Regions from separate parts of the Streptomyces sp. CS113 genome, predicted to be linked through region 4. Evidence: riboswitches for the same ligand, from Rfam matches in the RefSeq annotation. Region 4 holds a riboswitch; each other region holds the start of a gene.
What was found. Region 4 has a riboswitch for cyclic di-AMP ahead of B9W62_RS05240 (M23 family metallopeptidase). Riboswitches for the same ligand answer to the same signal wherever they lie in the genome.
Positions count from the first base shown of each region.

Region 1: linked by a shared signal. The riboswitch ahead of B9W62_RS20450 (M23 family metallopeptidase) and the one ahead of B9W62_RS05240 (M23 family metallopeptidase) in region 4 are both predicted to bind cyclic di-AMP.
Region 2: linked by a shared signal. The riboswitch ahead of rpfA (resuscitation-promoting factor protein RpfA) and the one ahead of B9W62_RS05240 (M23 family metallopeptidase) in region 4 are both predicted to bind cyclic di-AMP.
Region 3: linked by a shared signal. The riboswitch ahead of B9W62_RS15080 (C40 family peptidase) and the one ahead of B9W62_RS05240 (M23 family metallopeptidase) in region 4 are both predicted to bind cyclic di-AMP.

Region 1 is NZ_KZ195574.1:4,595,810-4,601,236, forward strand. Features, by position in the region: gene B9W62_RS20435 (dihydrofolate reductase family protein) at 82-1,209, shown strand; tRNA gene B9W62_RS20440 (tRNA-Met) at 1,280-1,353, shown strand; gene B9W62_RS20445 (PP2C family protein-serine/threonine phosphatase) at 1,553-2,773, shown strand; cyclic di-AMP (ydaO/yuaA leader) riboswitch at 2,998-3,154, shown strand; gene B9W62_RS20450 (M23 family metallopeptidase) at 3,166-4,209, shown strand; gene B9W62_RS20455 (aldo/keto reductase) at 4,372-5,316, shown strand; gene B9W62_RS20460 (PrsW family intramembrane metalloprotease) at 5,336-5,427, opposite strand, start outside.
Region 2 is NZ_KZ195574.1:5,154,460-5,159,886, forward strand. Features, by position in the region: gene B9W62_RS23035 (cytochrome P450 family protein) at 1-936, shown strand, start outside; gene B9W62_RS23040 (transglycosylase family protein) at 1,080-2,072, shown strand; cyclic di-AMP (ydaO/yuaA leader) riboswitch at 2,256-2,422, shown strand; gene rpfA (resuscitation-promoting factor protein RpfA) at 2,426-3,154, shown strand; gene eno (phosphopyruvate hydratase) at 3,394-4,674, shown strand; gene divIC (cell division protein DivIC) at 4,810-5,292, shown strand; gene B9W62_RS23060 (DUF501 domain-containing protein) at 5,369-5,427, shown strand, end outside.
Region 3 is NZ_KZ195574.1:3,485,110-3,490,536, reverse strand. Features, by position in the region: gene B9W62_RS15095 (C40 family peptidase) at 1-893, opposite strand, end outside; gene B9W62_RS15090 (hypothetical protein) at 1,251-1,604, shown strand; gene B9W62_RS15085 (tellurite resistance/C4-dicarboxylate transporter family protein) at 1,582-2,598, opposite strand; gene B9W62_RS15080 (C40 family peptidase) at 2,626-3,816, opposite strand; cyclic di-AMP (ydaO/yuaA leader) riboswitch at 3,823-4,005, opposite strand; gene pcrA (DNA helicase PcrA) at 4,260-5,427, shown strand, end outside.
Region 4 is NZ_KZ195574.1:1,210,599-1,216,025, forward strand. Features, by position in the region: gene B9W62_RS05225 (MBL fold metallo-hydrolase) at 1-416, opposite strand, end outside; gene B9W62_RS05230 (TetR/AcrR family transcriptional regulator) at 569-1,189, shown strand; gene B9W62_RS05235 (SGNH/GDSL hydrolase family protein) at 1,248-2,033, opposite strand; gene B9W62_RS05240 (M23 family metallopeptidase) at 2,269-3,216, opposite strand; cyclic di-AMP (ydaO/yuaA leader) riboswitch at 3,221-3,378, opposite strand; gene B9W62_RS05245 (tyrosine-protein phosphatase) at 3,803-4,600, shown strand; gene B9W62_RS05250 (DUF6126 family protein) at 4,634-4,753, opposite strand; gene B9W62_RS05255 (helix-turn-helix domain-containing protein) at 4,750-5,376, opposite strand.

The DNA.
Region 1 (5,427 bases), 3.4 Mb from region 4:
CGGTGAATCGTGGCGGCACCAGCGGCGCCTAGGGTGTGCCCGCCGGACCCCGCCGCCCGTCTGCCTCCCGGAGTGCCACCCATGCCCCTCCCGCACGTCCTCCTCTCCGCCGCCGTCTCCCTCGACGGCTACCTGGACGACACCGGCCCCGAACGGCTCCTGCTGTCCGGCCCCGCCGACTTCGACCGGGTCGACGAGGTGCGGGCCTCCGTGGACGCGATCCTGGTCGGGGCCGGCACGATCCGGGCCGACAATCCGCGGCTGCTGGTGAACTCGGCCGAGCGGCGGGCGGCCCGGGTCGCGGACGGACGGGCGGAGTACCCGCTCAAGGTCACCGTCAGCGGCAGCGGCGAGCTGGACCCGGCGGCGCGGTTCTGGCACACGGGCGGGGACAAGGCGCTGCTGACCACGGACGACGGTGCCCGACGGGCCCGTGCGCTCGGGATCGCCGCCGACGTCGTGTCCCTGGGGCCGGTGCTCGACTGGACCGCGGCGCTGGAGTACCTGCACGACCGGCGGGACGTGCGGCGGCTCATGGTCGAAGGGGGCGGGACCGTCCACACCCAGCTGCTCCAGCAGGGGCTCGCCGACGAACTGCACCTCGTCCTCGCGCCGCTGTTCGTGGGGGACCCGGCCGCACCCCGGCTGTTCGGGCCCGGGGCCTACCAGGGCGGGCGGCTGCGGCTGGTGGAGTCGCGGCGGCTCGAGGACGTCGTGCTGAACCGCTACCTGCCCACCGCTCCCGGCACCGGCGACCGTGCCGCCGCCGACCGGCACTGGCTGGCGCTCGCCTGTGAGCTGGCCGAGCTGTGTCCGCCGTCGGACACCGCGTTCAGCGTGGGGGCGGTCGTGGTCGCCGCCGACGGGAGCGAGCTGGCGCGGGGGTACTCGCGGGAGGGCGGTGATCCGGTCGTGCACGCCGAGGAGGCCGCGCTCGCGAAGGTCGATCCCGGCGACCCGCGGCTCGCCCGCGCCACCGTCTACAGCAGCCTGGAGCCCTGCGCCCGCCGCGCCTCCCGGCCCACACCCTGCGCCCGGCTGATCCTCGACGCCGGGGTGCGCCGCGTCGTCACGGCCTGGCGGGAGCCGGACACCTTCGTGGCGGGAGCGGACGGCAGCGGGGTGCTCACCGCGGCGGGTGCCGCCGTCGTCGTACTGGACGAGTACGCGGAGCGGGCGAAGGCGCCCAACCGCCACCTGGAGGGGTAGGGAAACAGGGGTGAGGAGATACGGATGTGCATTCCGCCCCCGGGATGACGTACAGTGGTGAACACAACGACGCGGGGTGGAGCAGCTCGGTAGCTCGCTGGGCTCATAACCCAGAGGTCGCAGGTTCAAATCCTGTCCCCGCTACTGAAGGCCGAGGGCCGGAATCCGAAAGGGTTCCGGCCCTCGGTGCGTTTCCGTAGGTGTTCCGTGTCATCCGGTCGGCCCCTCACCGCTCGCCGCCCGCCCCCGCTCCCGGAAACCTGGAGTCCGGGACGGCAAGCGGCGCGGACGTGCCGGCGCGGACGTACGGGGCGGCGGGAGACGAGTGGTGCGGCCAGGTGACGTGGACGACGAGGGAGCGTACGCCAGAGCCGGCGGCCGACTCCCCGGCGATCCCGTGCCCGACCCGGGCCTCGGCGACGAACCGCAGCCTCCGCCGCCCCCGGCGCCACCACCACGCCGGCGGACCGGGTACGGGCGCGCCTTCGTGCACGCGCTCCCCGTGCTGCTGATCGTCGTCGCCATCCTGTACGACGTCTTCACCCCGAGGTACTTCACCGCCGGCCCCCTCTACACGGCCGCGCCCCTGGTCGCCGCACCGCTCTACTCGCGGCGCGGCACGGCGCTCACCGGCGTCGCCGTGGTCGCCGTCGTCATCGGCCTCCAGTTCGGCAAGGGCGTCATCCACTACGTCGACTCCCTGACCGAGCTGATCACCATCGCCACGGTCGCCGTGCTGGCCGTCATCGTGAACGGCCTGGTCCGGCGCAGCAGCGAGCGCCTCGTGTCGGTCCGCGAGATCGCCGAGGCCGCCCAGCGCGCCGTACTGCCCCAGCCCGCCGAGCGGATCGCGGGCTTCGAGATCGCCGTCTGCTACGAGGCCGCGCAGGCGGACGCCTTCATCGGCGGCGACCTGTACGCCGTGCAGGACAGCGCCCGCGGCGTCCGGCTCATCGTCGGGGACGTGCGCGGCAAGGGCATGGGCGCCGTGGCCGCCGTCGCCGTCGTGATCGGCGCCTTCCGCGAGGCCGCCGAGCAGGAGGCGACGCTGGAGGCGGTGGCGCAGCGCCTGGAGCGGGCGCTGGCCCGCGAGGGCACCCGGCGCGACGGACTGGACGCCTTCGAGGGCTTCACCACCGCCGTGCTCGCCGAACTCCCGCACGGCGACGGGACGGTCCGCATCGTCAACCGCGGCCATCCGCCGCCCCTGCTGCTCTACGCCGACGGCACCCTCGGGCCCCTGCCCGCCCGCGAGTCGGCGCTGCCCCTCGGCATGGGCGAGCTGGGTGTGTGGCCCGACCGCGCGGAGGAGGTCGCCTTCCCCGGCGGGGCCACGTTGCTGCTGTACACCGACGGACTGACCGAGGCCCGGGACGCGAAGGGCGAGTTCTACGATCCGCAGGCACGGCTGGCCGGCCGCGTCTTCCCGCATCCGGAGACCCTGCTCGACACCCTCGCCGAGGACGTGCGCCGGCACTCCGGGGGCGGCATGGCGGACGACATGGCACTGCTCGCCGTACGGCGGCCCCGGCGCGGCGACCATGATCATTGTCACGAGCCGTGACAGTACGACCCCCCTCCGCATAACAACTGATACACCGTCAGAAAAACCTGACGTGAAGGGGAATACTGAAGCGGGGTCAACTCGCCCGGTTTTCACCGGTCGTGAGGGGTACGTCCCGGCCGTATCCGTTAATGATCAAGAGGAACGGCTTGGAATCGGAGCCTCGCGTCTATTAACGTTCGATAACGCAGCGCGGTCGTCCCAGCCGTCACAGAAGGCGGCTCCGTGCGCACGCGCCGAATCCCGCAAGGGAACCGGGGAACCACCACATTGGGGTGAATCGGGCGTATGACGCCGTGGAGACACGGCCGTCAGACACCCGTAGGAGACCTTCCTGCTCCGAACCCGTCAGCTAACCCGGTAGGCGGAAGGAAGGAAAGGAGTACGCCCACGTGGCGTCCAACCGGCCTGCCCCCGAGGCCCCGTTCGTGCCCAGCGGGCACGGCACCGACACCTTCGGCTACGACGCCCCCCGCGCCGAAGAGGGTCCCTGGGAGGAGTGGAACCCCACCGCGGAGTCCATCCGCCCCGTGCGCGGCCGGCACCGCGTCGCCAAGCAGCGCGGCGGGCTCGCCCGCAGCTCCACCGTCCTCGGCGTCGGTGTCATAGCCGCCGTCGGCGCGGGCGGCATGGCCAGCGCGCAGACCGGCAAGCCGCCGGTGTCCATCTCGATGCCGGACCTGCCGAACGTCGGCTCGCTCATGCCCGGCGGTGACGAGGAGCCGGAGCCCGAGGGTTCCGCCACCCCGCTCAGCGGCATCACCCAGGCCGTCGCCGCCGACAGCTCCGAGGGCACCGGCACCGCCGACGCCGGCGAGTCGCTGCGGGCCCGGATCATGGCGCAGGCCGAGCAGCAGCAGGCGCAGGTCGAGACCAAGGCCGCCGCCGAGGCCCAGGCCGCCGCCGAGAAGAAGGCCGCGGAAGCCGCCGCCAAGGCGGAGAAGGAGGCCAAGGAGAAGGCCGCCGCCGCCAAGAAGAAGGCGGAGGAGGAGGCCGCGAAGAAGGCCGAGGCCGAACGGCTCGCGAAGCTGGCCAAGCAGTACACGCTGCCGACCTCCTCGTACACGATCTCCTCGACCTTCAACCAGGCCGGTTCCCTCTGGGCCTCCGGCCACCACACCGGGCTCGACTTCGCCGCCCCCACGGGCACGCTGCTCAAGGCGGTGCACAGCGGCACGATCACGTCGGCCGGCTGGGACGGGTCGTACGGCTACAAGACCGTGCTCACCCTCGACGACGGCACGGAGCTCTGGTACGCGCACCAGTCCTCCATCAACGTCAGCGTCGGCCAGAAGGTCACCACCGGTGACGTCATCGGCCGCGTCGGCGCCACCGGCAACGTCACCGGCGCCCACCTCCACCTGGAGGTCCACACCGACGGCGGCACCGGCATCGACCCGATGGCCTGGTTGCAGAGCAAGGGGCTCACGCCCTGATCCGCCGCGTCCCCGCTGCGCCCGGCCCCTGAATCGCCCCGCTGATCCCCGGCGGTCCTGACGGCAACCCCCCGACGTCAGGGCTGCCGGTTTGCGGGATCTTTGCGTGCGCGCGGGTGCGTGCCGGGATGGTCTGCTCCGACGCGGTTGTTGACTCGGTACATGACTTCTCTGCGCAAGCTCGGCTCCTCCGACCTCGAGGTCTTCCCCCTCGCCCTGGGCGGCAACGTCTTCGGCTGGACCGCCGACCGGGACGCCTCCTTCGCCGTCCTGGACGCCTACACGGCGGCCGGCGGCAACTTCGTCGACACCGCCGACTCCTACTCCGCCTGGGTCGACGGCAACAGCGGCGGCGAGTCCGAGACCGTCCTCGGCCAGTGGCTCGCGGCCCGCGGCAACCGAGACGACGTCGTCCTCGCCACCAAGGTCAGCCAGCACCCCGAGTACCCCGGCCTGTCCGCCGCGAACATCAGGGCCGCGGCCGACGCCTCGCTGCGCCGCCTGGGCACCGACCACATCGACCTCTACTACACCCACTTCGACAAGCCCGAGGTGCCGGTCGAGGAGATCATCGGCGCGCTCGACGAGCTGGTGAAGGCCGGCAAGGTGCGGTACATCGCCGCCTCCAACATCTCCGCCGAACGGCTCGCGGCGTCCCTGGAGTTCTCCGACCGCGAGGGCCTCGCCCGGTACGTCGCCCTCCAGCCGCACTACAACCTGGTCTCCCGCGACACGTACGAGGGCGAGCTGCGCGACCTCGCCGAGCAGGCCGGTCTCGCGGCCGTGCCGTACTACGCCCTCGCGGCCGGCTTCCTCACCGGCAAGTACCGGCCCGGCACGGACGTGGACAGCCCGCGGGCGGGTGGCGCGGCCAAGCACCTGGAGACGGAGCGGGGGCGCCGGGTGCTCGCCGCCCTGGACGAGATCGCCGCGGCCCACGAAGCCCCCGTCGCCACGGTCGCCCTGGCCTGGCTGGCCGCCCGGCCGACGGTGGCGGCGCCGATCGCGTCCGCGCGCACGGTGGAACAGCTGCCGGCCCTGCTGGGCGTGGCCGGGCTGAGCCTGACGGAGGACGAGATCGGACGGCTGACCCGGGCGTCCGCCTGACCGTCCGCACGGCGCGGACCTACGGCCGGTGGGGTCCGGGCGGCGCGTACGGGCCGCCCGGCGCGTGCGGGCCGTACGGCGCGGAGGGGGCGGGATACGGCGCGTGCGGTC
Region 2 (5,427 bases), 3.9 Mb from region 4:
CCCCGGGTGCAGGAGCTGGCCGACGGTCTCATCGACCGGTTCGCGGACACCGGCTCCGCCGACCTGATCCACGATTTCGCCTTCCCGCTGCCCATCTACGCCATCTGCGACCTGCTCGGCGTCCCCCGCGAGGACCAGGACGACTTCCGGGACTGGGCGGGCATGATGATCCGTCACCAAGGGGGCCCGCGGGGCGGTGTAGCCCGGTCGGTGAAGAAGATGCGCGGCTACCTCGCCGACCTCATCCACCGCAAGCGGGCCGCGCTGCCACCCGAGCCCGCCCCCGGCGAGGACCTCATCTCCGGCCTGATCCGCGCCTCCGACCACGGTGAGCACCTCACCGAGAACGAGGCCGCGGCCATGGCCTTCATCCTGCTCTTCGCAGGGTTCGAGACCACGGTCAACCTCGTGGGCAACGGCACGTACGCCCTGCTCACCCACCCCGAGCAGCGGGAGCGGCTCCAGACCTCCCTGGCCGCCGGGGAGCGCGGCCTGCTGGAGACCGGCGTCGAGGAACTCCTGCGCTACGACGGCCCGGTGGAGCTGGCCACCTGGCGCTTCGCCACCCGGCCGCTGACCATCGGCGGACAGGACGTCGCGGCGGGCGACCCCGTCCTCGTCGTGCTGGCCGCCGCCGACCGGGACCCGGAGCGGTTCACCGACCCGGACACCCTGGACCTCGCCCGCCGCGACAGCCAGCACCTCGGGTACGGCCACGGCATCCACTACTGCCTCGGCGCCCCGCTCGCCCGGCTGGAGGGGCAGACGGCGCTGGCCACGCTGCTGACCCGGCTGCCGGACCTCCGCCTGGCCGCGGACCCGGCCGAACTCCGGTGGCGCGGCGGCCTCATCATGCGAGGTCTGCGCACCTTGCCCGTCTCGTTCACCCCGCCCGCGTCATCGGCCGGCAACGGTCCGTCGCCGACGCAAAAGTGACACGCGCTCAACTCTGTGATCTTCACGTGATCTGCGCGGCATGAACTTGTGACAAGTGATGATCTCCCTATACGTTCACGGATCAACGTGGTGTCGAGCGTCATCCGCCGCGTGGTCCCCGTCGTCTTGTGAAAGGTCGTCGCATGCTCTCCGGGAACGGTCGTCACCGCCGCCCCCGCCAGGCACCCGCTCTGGTCGTCGCCGCCGGAGTGACCGGCTCTGCCATCGCGATTCCGCTGCTCGGCGCGACCGGCGCCCACGCGGCCGGCTCGGCGGCCTGGGACCAGGTGGCCGAGTGCGAGACCGGCGGCGCCTGGAGCCAGAACAGCGGCAACGGCTACTACGGCGGCCTGCAACTGTCCCAGGAGGCCTGGGAGCAGTACGGCGGCCTGGACTACGCCCCCAGTGCCGACCGGGCCAGTCGTTCCCAGCAGATAAGAATCGCCGAGAAGATGCACGCGGACCAGGGCATCGCCGCCTGGCCGACCTGCGGTCTGCTCGCCGGCCTGGGCAACGACTCCGGGGTCGCGGGCGGCGGCTCGGACGCGGCCGGTGACGGGGCGTCGGAGGGTACGGACGCCTCGGGGGAGACGGACACCACCAAGTCGTCCAAAACGCCCACGACCACCAAAACGCCCGAATCGACCGGCTCGTCCGGTGCGGCCGACACGTCGGAGTCGACGTCCGGAGCGTCCTCTTCGTCCCCTTCGCCCTCTTCTTCTGCCTCTTCCTCGGCGTCGCCTGACGCCTCGTCCGAGGGTGCGGACCAAACCGCCAAGCCGGACACTTCGGCCGAATCCGACCCCTCCGTCAGCGCCGAACCGCAGGGCACCGAGGGCTCGTCCGGCTCCGGCAAGCACCGCGGCGGCAGTGCGGACGAGGGTGCGACGGGAGAGGGCCGTACGGACTCGGCGACGGGCCGGCACGCCTCGCGCGACGGTGACGAGCGGGAGGCCGGGGACGGCCGTTACGTCGTCCGCACCGGCGACACTCTCTGGGCCATCGCCGACTCCCTTGAGGTCGACGGCGGGTGGCACGCGCTGTACGCCGACAACGAGACCGTCGTCGGCGCCGACCCCGACCACATCCTGCCCGGTCAGACGCTCACGGTCACGGGCGAATCGGGCGAAAAGTAGGGGGAGTTCGCGTCACGGTTAGAGACTGTATGTCCCTTTTGGATCTCGTGAGAGATAGGTCTCAGAAGCCGTGATCGTCTTTGAAAATCCGCGGAGCGCGTGTCTACGGTCATGACCGCTCGCCACCGCGGGCCCCGACAGCCGCAACGCCGAATCCTGCCAGCGGCCGTACGGGAACAGTCGTCGCGTCAAGCGCCGAAGGCAGGAGCGGGGGACCCAAGGTAAGTGCCGCACCGGGCAGTTGAGCCGGAGCGGCTAGGGGTGGAGCCGAGTTCCGCGAGGAACCCGGCCGGGCAACTCAACCGGCCCGAACCCGACAGCTCACCTCGCAGGCGTCGGTGAGGGGATCAACCATGCTGTTTTCCGGCAAGGGCAAGCACCGTCGTCCGTCCAAGGCCACCCGCGTCATCGCCGTCGCCGGCGTCACCGGTGCCGCCGTCGCCGCCCCGCTGATGGCGGCCGGCAACGCCTCCGCCGCCACCGCGTCCGAGTGGGACGCCGTCGCCCAGTGCGAGTCCGGCGGCAACTGGTCCATCAACACCGGCAACGGTTACTACGGCGGTCTGCAGTTCTCCGCCTCCACCTGGGCCGCCTACGGCGGTACGCAGTACGCCTCCACCGCCGACCAGGCGAGCAAGTCCCAGCAGATCCAGATCGCCGAGAAGGTGCTCGCGGGCCAGGGCAAGGGTGCCTGGCCGGTCTGCGGCACCGGCCTGTCGGGCGCCGCGTACACCGGCGGCGGCTCCGAGGACAGCGGTTCCGGCAGCTCCGAGAGCTCGCAGAGCCAGAGCGGCGGCTCCACCGCCGAGCGCTCCACCGAGCAGAAGGCCTCCCGCTCCTCCGAGCGTCCGGCCGCCGAGCCGAAGGCCGAGAAGCCCGCCAAGAAGACCGTCACCACCCCGACCGGCAAGAAGGTCGAGAAGGGCGACGGCGAGTACAAGGTCGTCAAGGGCGACACCCTCAGCTCGATCGCCGACGAGCACGACGTCAAGGGCGGCTGGGCCAAGCTGTTCAAGCTGAACGACGACATCGTCGACGACGCCGACCTGATCTACCCGGGCCAGCAGCTGCACCTGAAGTAAGCGGCGGCGGCCCCCGCGACTCCCGCCCCGGTGCGTGTTCCCCCGTACGCACCGGGGCGGGATTTTCACATTCCGCCTTTGTTCCGTTCGGAAACAATTTACTCTCGGTTCTGTCCAGCGGGTGGGCGATCGGCTGGCCGATCGCCCGGAGCCGGTTAGGCTCGGTCCCGCAGAGCCGCCGCGGGTCCCGCGGGACCCGCGCGTCACACCGAAGCGTCACATTGAAGAAGGAGATGCTCGTGCCGTCCATCGACGTCGTCGTAGCCCGGGAAATCCTGGACTCCCGAGGCAACCCCACGGTCGAGGTCGAGGTCGGCCTCGACGACGGCAGCACGGGTCGTGCCGCCGTTCCGTCCGGCGCCTCCACCGGTGCCTTCGAGGCCATCGAACTCCGCGACGGCGACGCGAGCCGTTACCTCGGCAAGGGCGTCGAGAAGGCCGTGCTCGCCGTCATCGAGCAGATCGGCCCGGAGCTGGTCGGCTACGACGCCACCGAGCAGCGCCTGATCGACCAGGCCATGTTCGACCTGGACGCCACCGACAACAAGGGCTCGCTCGGCGCCAACGCCATCCTCGGCGTCTCCCTCGCCGTCGCCCACGCCGCCTCCGAGGCCAGCGACCTGCCGCTGTTCCGCTACCTGGGCGGCCCGAACGCGCACCTGCTGCCGGTGCCGATGATGAACATCCTGAACGGCGGCTCGCACGCCGACTCCAACGTGGACATCCAGGAGTTCATGATCGCCCCGATCGGCGCGGAGTCCTTCTCCGAGGCCCTGCGCTGGGGCGCCGAGGTCTACCACACCCTCAAGAAGGTCCTGAAGAAGAAGGGCCTGGCCACCGGCCTCGGCGACGAGGGCGGCTTCGCCCCGAACCTCGGCTCCAACCGCGAGGCCCTCGACCTCATCCTGGAGGCGGTCAAGGAGGCCGGCTACACCCCCGGCGAGCAGATCGCCCTCGCGCTCGACGTCGCCGCGTCCGAGTTCTACAAGGACGGCTCCTACACCTTCGAGGGCAAGGAGCGCACCGCCGCCGAGATGACCGAGTACTACGCCGAGCTGGTCGAGGCGTACCCGCTGGTCTCCATCGAGGACCCGCTGTTCGAGGACGACTGGGACGGCTGGAAGACCATCACCGCCAAGCTCGGCGACAAGGTCCAGCTCGTCGGCGACGACCTGTTCGTCACCAACCCGGAGCGCCTGGCCCGCGGCATCGAGGAGAACTCGGCCAACGCCCTGCTGGTCAAGGTCAACCAGATCGGTTCGCTGACCGAGACCCTGGACGCCGTCGAGCTGGCCCAGCGCAACGGCTTCAAGTGCATGATGTCCCACCGCTCCGGCGAGACCGAGGACGTCACCATCGCCGACCTGGCCGTCGCCACCAACTGCGGCCAGATCAAGACCGGCGCCCCGGCCCGCTCCGAGCGCGTCGCCAAGTACAACCAGCTGCTGCGCATCGAGGAGATCCTCGACGACGCCGCGGTGTACGCCGGCCGCAGCGCCTTCCCCCGCTTCAAGGGCTGAGCGCCACCCGGTAAGGCCCCGTAAGAGGCAGCGTCGTACGTACGTCCCCGTACTCGGTCCCGTACCGTGTGCGGGGACGTACGCACGTAGCACGGACCACGCGCGCAGGACGACGCACGAAGACGGAGGCGGCACATGGCGGTGAAGGACCGGGACCGTTTCTCCACCGCGACCAGGATCCGGATCATCGGGGAGCAGACCGCGGCCCGGGTCTACCGCTCGCAGACCAAGCGCCAGGCCCGGCGCTCCCGGCTGACCGGCCGGGCCGCGCTGCTCGCGATGGTGCTCTGCTCGCTCGTGGTGGCGCTCGCCTACCCGATACGGCAGTACGTCGCCCAGCGCGCCGAGATCGCCGATCTCCGGCGGGAGCAGCGGGAGACCCGGCAGCGGGTCGAGGACCTGCGCGACCTCAAGGCACGCTGGCAGGACGACGCCTACGCCGAGCAGCAGGTCCGGCTGCGGCTGCACTACGTGATGCCGGGGGAGACGGGGTTCGTCGTCGTCGACCCGGACGCCGCCAAGCAGGCCCGTGCCGAGGCCGGCGCCGCCGACCGCCCCTGGTACCGGAACGTGTGGGACGGGGTCGACAAGGCCGACGCCGCCGCCCGCCGGCAGTGAACCGGCCGCGCCGACCGGACCGGCGGCGCAGACCGCTCCGGCAGTGACTCAACAGGAAGACCAGCAGAAGACAGTCATGCAGACTCCCCCGCCGACCACCCCGCGCACCGAGCCGACCGACGCGGACGTGGCGGC
Region 3 (5,427 bases), 2.3 Mb from region 4:
GGGAGGAGTTCGGACCGTGGGACGCGGCGGCCCGCGTCGATCTGGGCGTAGGTCGTACGGGGCAGGGAGACCCCGGCGGCGCGGTAGGCGGCCTGGGTGAGGCCCGAGCAGTCGAAGGCGTTCGGGCCGGTCGCGCCCCACACATAGGGGCTGCCGAGCTTCTGGTAGGCGTAGGCGACGGCCGCCGCGGCGCGGGAGTTGGGGGCCTGGGCCGAGGCGGACAGGCTCTCCCGGGGACCCGGCGCCGAGCGGGAGGCCCGGTCGCCGGCGTCGGCGCGTTCATCGGCGGTGAGCCGGGACAGCAGGCGGCGGGCCGCCGCCAGCTTGCCGGTGACGGTCTCGCGGTGACGTTTCAGCTCGGCGCGCCGCGACTTCAGCGAGGACACCTCGACGCGGGCGGCGCCGCGCAGTTGCTCGATCTCCCGGAGTTCCTTGCGTACGCGGCCCACCGCGGCCTGCTGCCGGCTGCCCGCGCGCTCGGCGAACGCGGCCCCGTCGAGGTACCGGTCCGGGTCGGAGGAGAGCGCGAGTTGCAGCGCCGGGTCCAGACCGCCGCTGCGGTACTGCGCCGCCGCCACCGAACCGAGCGCCTCCCGGGCCGAGTTCAGCCGGTCCTCCTTGCGGGCGGCGGCGTCCCGCAGTTCCTCCAGGCGCCGTTCGGCGGCGTCCGCCTTCTCCTTCGCGCCGTTGTACTTCTCCGTGGCCACCTCGGCCTCCTGGTAGAGCTTGTCCACCTTGTCCCTGACCTGTGCCGCCGTCGGCTGCGGGTCGGCGTGTCCGGTGCCGCCGCCCAGCCCCGCGGCGGTGGCCGCGCCCGCGAGGGTGATGGTGGCCGCCGTACGGGCCCTGCCGCCGCCCGTCGCGCGCTGTCGCGGCCTGCGGTGCGCTCCCACCTGCGATCCACGTCCTTCCGTACGACTCGACTCCGGTCCGTGCCGGGTCGGCTCCGGTCCGTTCCGGCTGCCTGAGCGAGGACGCTAGGCGGGTCGGTAACGGTCCGGTGACGGAATGCGCGGAAGTGGCGGCACCGGATCGCACGGCGACCGCACGTGACCGCCGGCGCCTCCAGGGCGCGTCGTCTTCACACAGGGTGATGACCGATGTGCCGGATCGGAGGCGGGTGGGGGTGGGGAGCTGTTATGGGGTCGGCGGGGCAGGCCGGTGTCCGGCGGCGGCGGGGCAAGCCGGTGTCCGGCTGCGGGGCAGGCCGGTGTCCGGGCGTGGCGGGCCCCTCATTAGGCTCCGGCCCCATGGACGTACTCATCCACATCTTCGTCGGCCTGCACATCATCGGTATCGCCTCGCTCCTGGGCGGCTTCCTGACCCAGATGAAGGCGATGGGCCAGGGCACGGCCCGGTTCACCCCCGCGATGCTGCACGGCGCGCTGACGATGCTGGTCACCGGCGCCGTCCTGGTCGGCCTCAACCAGGCCCAGGACTACTCCGTCGACAACGTCAAGATCGGCGTCAAGCTCGCCGTACTGATCGTGATCCTCGGCCTGGTCTACGTGAAGCGGGACGAGGAGAAGGTGGAAAAGCCGCTGTTCGCGCTGGTGGGCGGGCTGACCCTGGTCAACGTCTTCATCGCGGTGCTGTGGACCTGACCGTCGCACCGGGGTCCGCTGCCGCGGACCGCAGCCCCGCCCGGGCCCGTACGACCGCGCCCGCGGCGACCGCCAGCCACCCGGCCACCGCGATCCACAGCAGCGCCCGGCCGGGCACGTCCAGCCACGGGACGTCGACGACGGCGGCCACCGACAGCGTCGCCGCCGCCGTCATACCGAGCGGGAAGACGGTCGACCAGCGGCGCACGTCGTAGCGCAGGCGGGGCCAGGCGATCTCCGCCGCCAGGAGCACGGCGTACCAGGCGAGGTCGAGCGTGAGCAGGAAGACCGTCACGTCGTGCAGGACGGCCTGGTCGTCGGCGTTCCACAGGTACATGCCGGTCCCGGCCGCCGCGAGCAGCTTGGCGCCGGCGAGGGCCGAGATGGCGAGCGCGCCGCCCGCCACCCAGTGGTCGCCCGAGCCCCGGGCCACCTGCCGCAGATCGAAGCGGAACAGCGCGATCAGGTAGAGCACGATGCCCAGCCAGAACGGCACCAGCGCCGCGTGCGCCAGCCAGGGCGTCGAGGTGGCCGCGGCCAGTGTGGCGGCGAGCACGGCGAGCCCCTCCGTGGCCACGCAGCTCAGGAACACCGCCCCGGGCATCCGCCGCCCCCAGTGCCGCACCACCAGGAGCAGCAGCCACGGCCACAGCAGGGCGGCCAGGGCCAGCAGCACCGCCGCCAGGAGCGACCAGCCGAGCAGCGAGAAGCGGGTGCCGAGCACGGTCGTCGCGGCGACGGCGGTGAGCGCCCCCGGTGTCCCGGCCCGCTTCACCCACTGCGCCCGGTCGGCCAGCAGCAGGTAGACGAAGTTCGCGGCCAGTATCAGCCAGGCGGCGCACGCCAGGACCAGGGCGATCCGGGACAGGACCTCGCGGCCCGTCAGATGCAGGGCGACCGACACGATGCCGGTCGCCATCACCGCGGCCCCGGCCGCCGGTGGACGCTGCGCCCACCAGGCGCGCAGCGCGGAGGGATGGGTGGCCGATGACATGGGCCCGATGCTAAGGACCCGCGGCGATCAGGCCGGGCGCACCACGCTGTAGATCGACGACTCGCCGTCGTAGAAGATCGACTCCTCGCGGACGTACGCGCCCGGCTTCGGCGCGTGGATCATCATGCCGTCGCCGATGTACAGGCCGACGTGGCTGATGTCGTCGTAGAAGAAGACCAGGTCACCGGGTTGTGCCTGGGAGACGGAGACGGTCGTGCCGGCGTTGACCTGGTCGTAGGTGACGCGCGGCAGGGTCACGCCCGCGGCCTTCCAGGCGGCCTGGGTGAGGCCCGAGCAGTCGTAGGAGCCGGGGCCCGTGGCGCCCCAGACGTACGGCTTGCCGATCTGGGCGCGGGCGAAGGCGATCGCCTTCTCGGCCTTGGTGCCGTTCGAGGTGCCCGGCGTCGACGAGCCCGACTCCGACGTGCCGGTGCCGCCGGAGCTTCCCGAGGATCCGGAGCCGCTCTCCTGCTCGGCGGCCTCCTCCCGGCGCTTGCGCTCGGCCTCCTCCTGCGCCGCCTGCCGCTTCGCCAGCTCGGCGGCCTTGCGGGCGGCCTCCTGCTGCTTCTTCTTCTCGATCGCCGCGAGCCGGGCCTTCTCCTCGGCGGTCAGTTCCGAGAGCAGCTCCCGCGCGGTGGCGAGTTTCTTCTGGACGGTCGCCTTGGCCGTCTTCAGGTCCTTCTGCGAGTCGGTGAGCGTCTCGAGGCTCTCGGTGGCCTCGCGGCGCTTCTTCATCGTGTCGGACTGCTGGGTGACGTAGTCGTCGACGGCGGTCTTCTGCCGGCCGGTGAGCCGGTTCATCAGCTGGTTCTGGTCGAAGTAGTCCTGCGGCGAGTCCGCGAGGAGCAGTGTCGCGGTCTCCGGGACCGAGGCGCCCGTGCGGTACTGGGCGGAGGCGAAGGAACCCAGCTCCTCGCGCGCGTCGTTGAGCTTCTGGGTGCGCTGGGCGACGTCGTCGAGGAGGGTGTCGACCTTCTTGCGCTGCTTGGAGGTCTTCTCCTTGGCCGCGTTGTACTTCTCGGTCGCCGACCCGGCCTGGCGGTAGAGGTCGTCGACCTTCTTCTCGACCTCTTCGAGGGTCGGCCGGTCGTCCGACGGCGTGGCGTTCGCCGTCTGGGACAGCAGGGCGACGGAGGTGAGGGCCGCGGTGGCGAGGGCCGGGGTCCGTATGCCCGCGACGCGGGGACCGGTGGGACGCGACTTGCGGTGCGACGCCAAGGAGGCGACTCCTTCCAGTGCTCCGCCTACCGGGTTAGCTGTCGGGTTCGGGCGGTGTGATGCGGAAGGGTTGCCCTACGGCGAGTCCGTCCCTCACGGAGGGCGGTGTCGCCGATTCACCCCAAAGTTCTCGGTTGGGTCCCCGGCTCCGGCTGCCGTGCGGCGTACCGGACTCGGCGGAGGCCGCGCGGCCCGGCGAGGTTCGCCGGAGGGGGTCGAGCGGCCTGCCCCGCACCGTAGCCAACTCGTGTGGCCGCTGTGAAGGTTGGTGGGTGATATGCCCGATACATTTTCGTGACCTTCTGTTCGGGTGCCTCCGGGGCGGTCATGGGCGTCACTCTTCGTGGTTCCGCTGGTCGCAGGGCGTGTCCGCGCCCGGGAGCGGTGGGCATTTTCCGGGGTGGCACCGGGTTGTCGGTGGGGCGCCCTAGACTCGGAGAGCGATGAGCAGCCTCTTTGACGACAGCTTCCTGGCGAGCCTCCAGACCCCCCGGGGTCACGAGGAGGAACCCCCGCCGCCGCCCGAGGACGAGCACGGACCGGAGCCGGTGCCGCACGATCTGTTCGGCGGGAAGTTCGACGCGCCTCCGGAGCGGGAGACCCACTACCGGGACGGCGCCCCGCGCCCCGCCCTGGACGCCGCCGCGCTCCTGGAGGGGCTGAACGAGTACCAGCGGGCCGCCGTCGTCCACTCCGGCTCCCCGCTGCTCATCGTGGCCGGTGCCGGTTCCGGCAAGACCCGCGTCCTCACCCACCGCATCGCCCACCTGCTGGCCGAGCGGAGCGTCCACCCCGGGCAGATCCTCGCGATCACCTTCACCAACAAGGCCGCGGGCGAGATGAAGGAGCGCGTGGAGCAGCTCGTCGGCCCGCGCGCCAACGCGATGTGGGTGATGACCTTCCACAGCGCGTGCGTGCGCATCCTGCGCCGCGAGTCGAAGAGGCTCGGCTTCACCTCGTCGTTCTCGATCTACGACGCCGCCGACTCCAAGCGGCTCATGGCGCTGGTCTGCCGCGACCTCGACCTGGACCCGAAGAAGTTCCCGCCGAAGTCCTTCAGCGCCAAGATCTCGAACCTGAAGAACGAGCTGATCGACGAGGAGGACTTCGCCGCGCAGGCTGCCGACGGCTTCGAGAAGACCCTCGCCCAGGCGTACGCGATGTACCAGTCGCGGCTGCGCGAGGCCAACGCCCTCGACTTCGACGACCTGATCATGACCACGGTCAATCTGCTGCGCGCCTTCCCGGACGTCGCCGAGCACTACCGCCGCCGCTTCCGGCACGTCCTGGTCGACGAGTACCAGGACACCAACCACGCCCAGTACGCCCTGGTGCGCGAGCTGGTCGGCGTGCCCTCGGAGCACCCCGTCGACGTGCCGCCGGAGGCCGAGGTGCCGCCCGCCGAGCTGTGCGTGGTGGGCGACGCCGACCAGTCGATCTACGCCTTCCGCGGCGCCACCATCCGCAACATCCTCCAGTTCGAGGAGGACTACCCGGACGCGACGACGATCCTGCTCGAGCAGAACTACCGCTCCACGCAGACCATCCTCAGCGCCGCCAACGCCGTCATCGAGCGCAACGAGTCCCGCCGCCCGAAGAACCTGTGGACCA
Region 4 (5,427 bases):
GGGTGCAGGCGCCTGGGGCCGGCGAAGGCGAACGGGGAGCAGCGCTCGCCCCACACCGGGTCGAAGAGCACGCGCTGCCCGTCGATCTCGGCGAGCACGCTGGAGTGGCCCATCCAGGTCAGCCGGAGGCCGGTGGCGGCCGGCCGGGCGAGGTCGGCCAGGGTGGTGGCGTGCACTGGAATCGGTCCCTGCGGGGACCGGCGCTGCCTCGCCTCCTTGTTGAAGTAGATCTTGGCGAATTCGGCGGCCGATCCGGAGGGCCGGGTCCGGGCGGTGCCGCCGGGGTTCTGGAAGACGCCGTCGCGGAAGTGCGGCGATCTGCGGATGCGCGCCATGCGCTCACCGCTCGGGTCCACGCCGAAGGCCGCGGGCCGCGGCACGCTGAGCCCGGAACTCGGGGAACGGAAAGCGGCCACGGTACCTCCAGGTGGAGTGGTTCAGGCTCTCATGATGGTCGTCTCGTCCTACGTCACCTCGAACGACGGATGTCACATCCGTGTTCCCCCCGGTCCACCGCGACCGGCGGGAGCGTCACCGCACGTCCGGGCGCCTGTATAGGGTGACGTGCGTGGGGAGAGTCCGGTTGAGCGTGGCGGAGCGGCGCGAGGAGCTGCTGGGCGCCGCCATCGAGCAGATATCGGCGCGGGGCGTGGCGGCACTGCGGATCGCCGACGTGGCCGCTGCGCTCGGCGTCAGCAACGCCCTGGTGCTCTATCACTTCTCCACGAAGGAGCGCCTGGTGGCGGCCGCGTTCACCCATGCCGCCGAGGACGATCTCGCCCATCTGCGGGGGCTGCTCGCCCGCCGTACGTCGGCGTTGCGCCGCCTGCGGGCGGCCGTGCGGTGGTACGCGCCGACCGGTCCGGCCAAGGGCTGGCGGCTGTGGATCGAGGGCTGGGCGGCGGCGCCCCGCGAGCCCGCGCTGCGGGAGGTCACCCGCGAGCTGGACCGCCAGTGGAAGGCGGCGATCGCCGGGGTCATCGCCGAGGGCGTGGCCGCCGGTGAGTTCTCCTGCCCCGAGCCGGACGCCGCGGCGCTGCGGCTGACGGCGTTGCTGGACGGGCTGGCGGTGCAGCTCACGTCGTACACGGGCACGGTGTCGCGGGCCCGGGCGCAGGAGTGGGTGGACGAGGCGCTGGCCCGGGAACTGGGCCTGGAGCGAGCGGCCCTGGCGCCCACGCGGCGCTGACGCCCGTCCGTCCGCCGTACCCCGTGCGGCATGCACGCGGTCCGTCCGCTCCCCGCCGTCAGGCCACCGCGGCGATCCGCGTCTTGATGTCGTCCGGGGACAGGGTGCCCTTGGCCGTCACGTGGTCGCCCGAGGACTCGCCGCGCAGCCGGCGCCCGATCCACGGCACCAGGTACTCGCGGGTCCAGTGCACGTCGTCGCGCCGGACGTCGAGCGTGCCGCGCGGCGGCAGGGGCGGCCACGGCTGGTCCGGTTCGGCCGGGACGCGCAGGCCGAGGGCCTGTCCCGCGCGCAGTGCCACCCGGGTGTGGCCCTCCGGCGACAGGTGCAGCCGGTCGGCGTCCCACGCCCTGCGGTCCTGGACGCTCCTGAGCGACCACAGGTCGAGCACGGGGCAGCCGTAGCGGTCGGCGATGGCGCGGACGTGCCCGTTGTACGTGGCGATCTTGCCCCGCAGGTGCTTGAGGACGGGCACCCCGCGGGTGTCGAAGCCGGTGGTCACCAGGACGGTGCCGGCCGCGGCGGTCAGCGCGGCCACCGCCAGTTCGAAGCGCTCGGCGACCTCGTCGGGATCGGTGCCGGGCCGGATGATGTCGTTGCCGCCGGCCGCGAACGAGACCAGGTCCGGCGCGCAGGCGACGACCCGCGGGACCTGTTCCGCCACGATCTGGTCGAGGAGCCTGCCGCGCACGGCGAGGTTCGTGTACGTGAAGTCGCCCTCGGGGCGCCGGTCCGCGAGCAGTACGGCGAGCCGGTCCGCCCAGCCGACGAACGCCCCGTCCGGGCCGGGGTCGCCGACGCCCTCGGTGAAGCTGTCCCCCACCGCCACGTACGACCCGATCACTGCTCTGCTGTCACTCTTCGAATCGTCTGCCACATCCGCCCATGATTCACCTTGGAATGTGACCTACGCGACCGTAGGAAGGGGTTGACGGGCGGTGAGAAAGGCCACGCCTAAAGTGTTCGTCAATTCCGGAATACATCGGGGAACGGATACGCCGGACGCCGGACACGCCGAAGGCCGGACCCGGGGATCGGGGTCCGGCCTTCGGGGCGCGGAGGCTGCGCGGGTCCGGTCGTCAGACGGAGACGCCGTGCGAGCGCAGGAACGCGATCGGGTCGATGTCCGAGCCGTAGTCCGGCGTGGTGCGGATCTCGAAGTGCAGGTGCGGGCCGGTCACGTTACCGGTGGCACCGGAGAGGCCGACCTGCTGACCCGCCGTCACCGACTGACCGGCGGAGACGGAGAGCGAGGAGAGGTGGGCGTACTGGGCGTAGTGGCCGTCGGCGAGCTGGATGACGACCTGGTTGCCGTACGCGCCGCCCCAGCCGGCGGAGACGACGGTGCCCGCGCCGACGGCCTTCAGGGAGGTGCCGGTCGGGACGACGAAGTCGGTGCCGGTGTGGTAGCCGCTGGACCACATGCTGCCGGACTGGTGGTACGGGGTACCGACGGTGCCGCCCACGACGGGGGAGGTGTAGCCGCTGGTGGTGCCCGCGGACTGGGTCCCGGTGTTCGAGGAGGCGGAGGAGTCCGAGGAGGAGGCCTTCTCGGCGTCCGTCGACTTCTTGGCCGGCTTCTCGGCGGCCGGCTTCTCGGCGGACTTCTGCGCGGGCTTGTCCGACTGCGCGGAGGACGGCGCCGCGGACTTGGCGGCCTGGGCGCCGATCGACAGCTCGAGACCGGGGTGGATCAGCGACGGGTCGGAACCGACGGCCTCGCGGTTGTCCGCGTAGAGCTTCTTCCAGCCACCGTCGACGTGCTGCTCGTCGGCGATCTTCGAAAGGTAGTCACCGCTCTTCACGGTGTAGGTGCGCGAGTCGGAGTTCTTCTCGGCGGCGGCCTTCTTGGCCGCCGCCGGAACGGACTGCGTGGCCTGCTCGGAAACGGAGTGCGCGGGAGCGGCGTTGGCGGCGGCGGCACCCATCAGCGGGAGTGCGAGCGCGGCGCCACCGGTTCCGGCGACGGCGATGGCGCGGGTCAGGCGCATGGCCCTGGTACGGCGGTGCTTACCCTTCGCGGGCATGGCGAATTCCTCTCCGGCGCCTGCGAGGTGAGCTGTCGGGTGCGGGCTGGAGATGCCCGGCCGCGCCGAAACGCGGCTTTACCCCAAGCCGTTCCGGGAACCGGAACAGGCAGTTCTACCTGTGGGTCCCCCGCTCCTGCCGTGTACGGGTGGTGGATGAGTGCGGGCTCCGGTCGGCGGCAGGATTAGGCGTCCGTCCGGATCGGTGGTGAACGTAAGGGACCAGGACGCGCAGGGACAAGCGAGAGGTTCCTCCGTCCGGTGTTCCGATTGATCCTTTACGGGAATTACCGGTAACCCTGCGTCGATTTCCGTCGCGCCGTTTTTCCTTAAAGGCCTTGAGAAACAGCTGAATTACGTGAACATGACGGGCAACACACGGTCACGGATATGACGCTGCTCACGCGCCCCTCACCCACCCTCCGCCATTTCAGGCCCAGTTGTTATGAAGGCACCAATTCGGACAGAAGGCTCTTATCGGCTCGCACTATCCCTCGGAGCATGATTTCGCGCGCGGGTCATGCCGTATCGTCGTGGGACGCCCGCCGGCGAGCAGCGGCGGCGGCGTGGACTGGGAGGAGCCCCCGTGACGCAGCAGGTCCCGTCGACCGAGCCCGAGCTGACCGGAGTGCGCAACTTCCGGGACGTGGGCGGACTGCCGACCGTGGACGGCCGGCGGGTGCGCCCCGGGGTGCTGTTCCGCAGCGGCCACCTGGCGCACGCCACCGGCGAGGACACCGCGTTCCTGGCCTCGCTGGGCCTGCACACGATCTTCGACTTCCGCAACGCGGCCGACCAGAAGCTCGAGGGGCCGGACGTCGAGCTGCCCGGCGTGCGCAATGTGAACCTGCCGCTGAGCGATCCGGCCGACGGCGCCGAGTTCTGGAAGATGGTCCGCGACGGGGACCTCGACCAGCTGCACGGAATCCTCGCCGACGGCAAGGGCGCCCAGCGGATGATCGACTCCTACCGCTCGATCGTCACGGAGCGCACGGCGGAGCACTCCCGCATCCTGCACGCGCTCGCCGAGGACAGCGTCCCCGCGCTGATGCACTGCGCGGCCGGAAAGGACCGTGCGGGCCTGTCCATCGCCGTCACGCTGCTCGCCCTGGGGGTCGAGCGCGAGGCCGTCGTCGAGGACTACCTGAAGTCGAACGCCGCGCACCGCCGCTACAAGGTGCGCCGCAGCGGCTCCGCGGCCGCGGCCTACTCCCCCGAGGTCATGGAGCTGCTCAGCCCCCTGTTCGACGCGCGCGCCGAGTACCTGGCGGCGGCCTTCGAGACCATCGAGGAGACGTGGGGCGGCGTCGACGCGTACCTGGAGAAGGGGCTGCGGCTCACCGCCGGGACCCGGGAGCGGCTGCGCGAGCGGATGCTGGACTGAGCCGGGGCACCCGGCACCCGCCCGCGGACGGCGCTATTTGGCGCCGACCTCGAACAGCAGGTAGAGGAAGCCGCCGAAGACGTGCCCCAGGGCGATGTAGATGATCAGCCGCACCCACAGGGCGCGCGGGAACTTCTCCTGCATGGTACTCATGGCATCTCTCCGGGGTTCGGGCCGGCGGCCGGGCCGAGGCACAGGGCGGCCGCCGGGCTTTGCAGCAGGGTGTGGACGAAGAGCAGCTCGACCCCGTCGGGGTCCTGGGCGGCGATCCGGTGCGGGGTCATCGAGTCGAAGTGCGCGCCGTCCCCCACGGTGAGCCGGTGCTCGGTGTCGCCGAGGCGCAGCCGCAACCGGCCCCTGAGGACGTGGAGCCACTCCTCACCGGGGTGCACCCGCACGACGTCGCCCTGGGAGCCGTACGGCACCTGGACGCGCAGGGCGTGCATGCCGCGGCCCGGCGCTCCGGCCCGGTAGTACGTCCAGCCGCCCGCGCTCGTGGGTTCCATGTCGGCGGCGCGCACGACGGCGTCCCGGTCGGCGGCCGTCTCCCCCAGCAGCTCGGCGACGGTCGTACCGTAGACGCGGGCGAGGGAGAGCAGCATCGGCAGCGAGGGCTGGCGCTGCCCGGTCTCCAGCCGGGACAGGTGGGCGGGCGAGAGTCCCGCGGCACGGGCCGCGGTCTCCAGGGTGAGGGCGGCCCGTCGCCGCAGCTCACGCAGCTGCGGCGCGACGGCGGCGACGGTCCCCCCGGCGGGACCGGTCTCGGAGGCGCTCATGCCTCCATTCAGCCCGAACCTTGCCCACCAGGCAAATTTCTTGCCTCACGG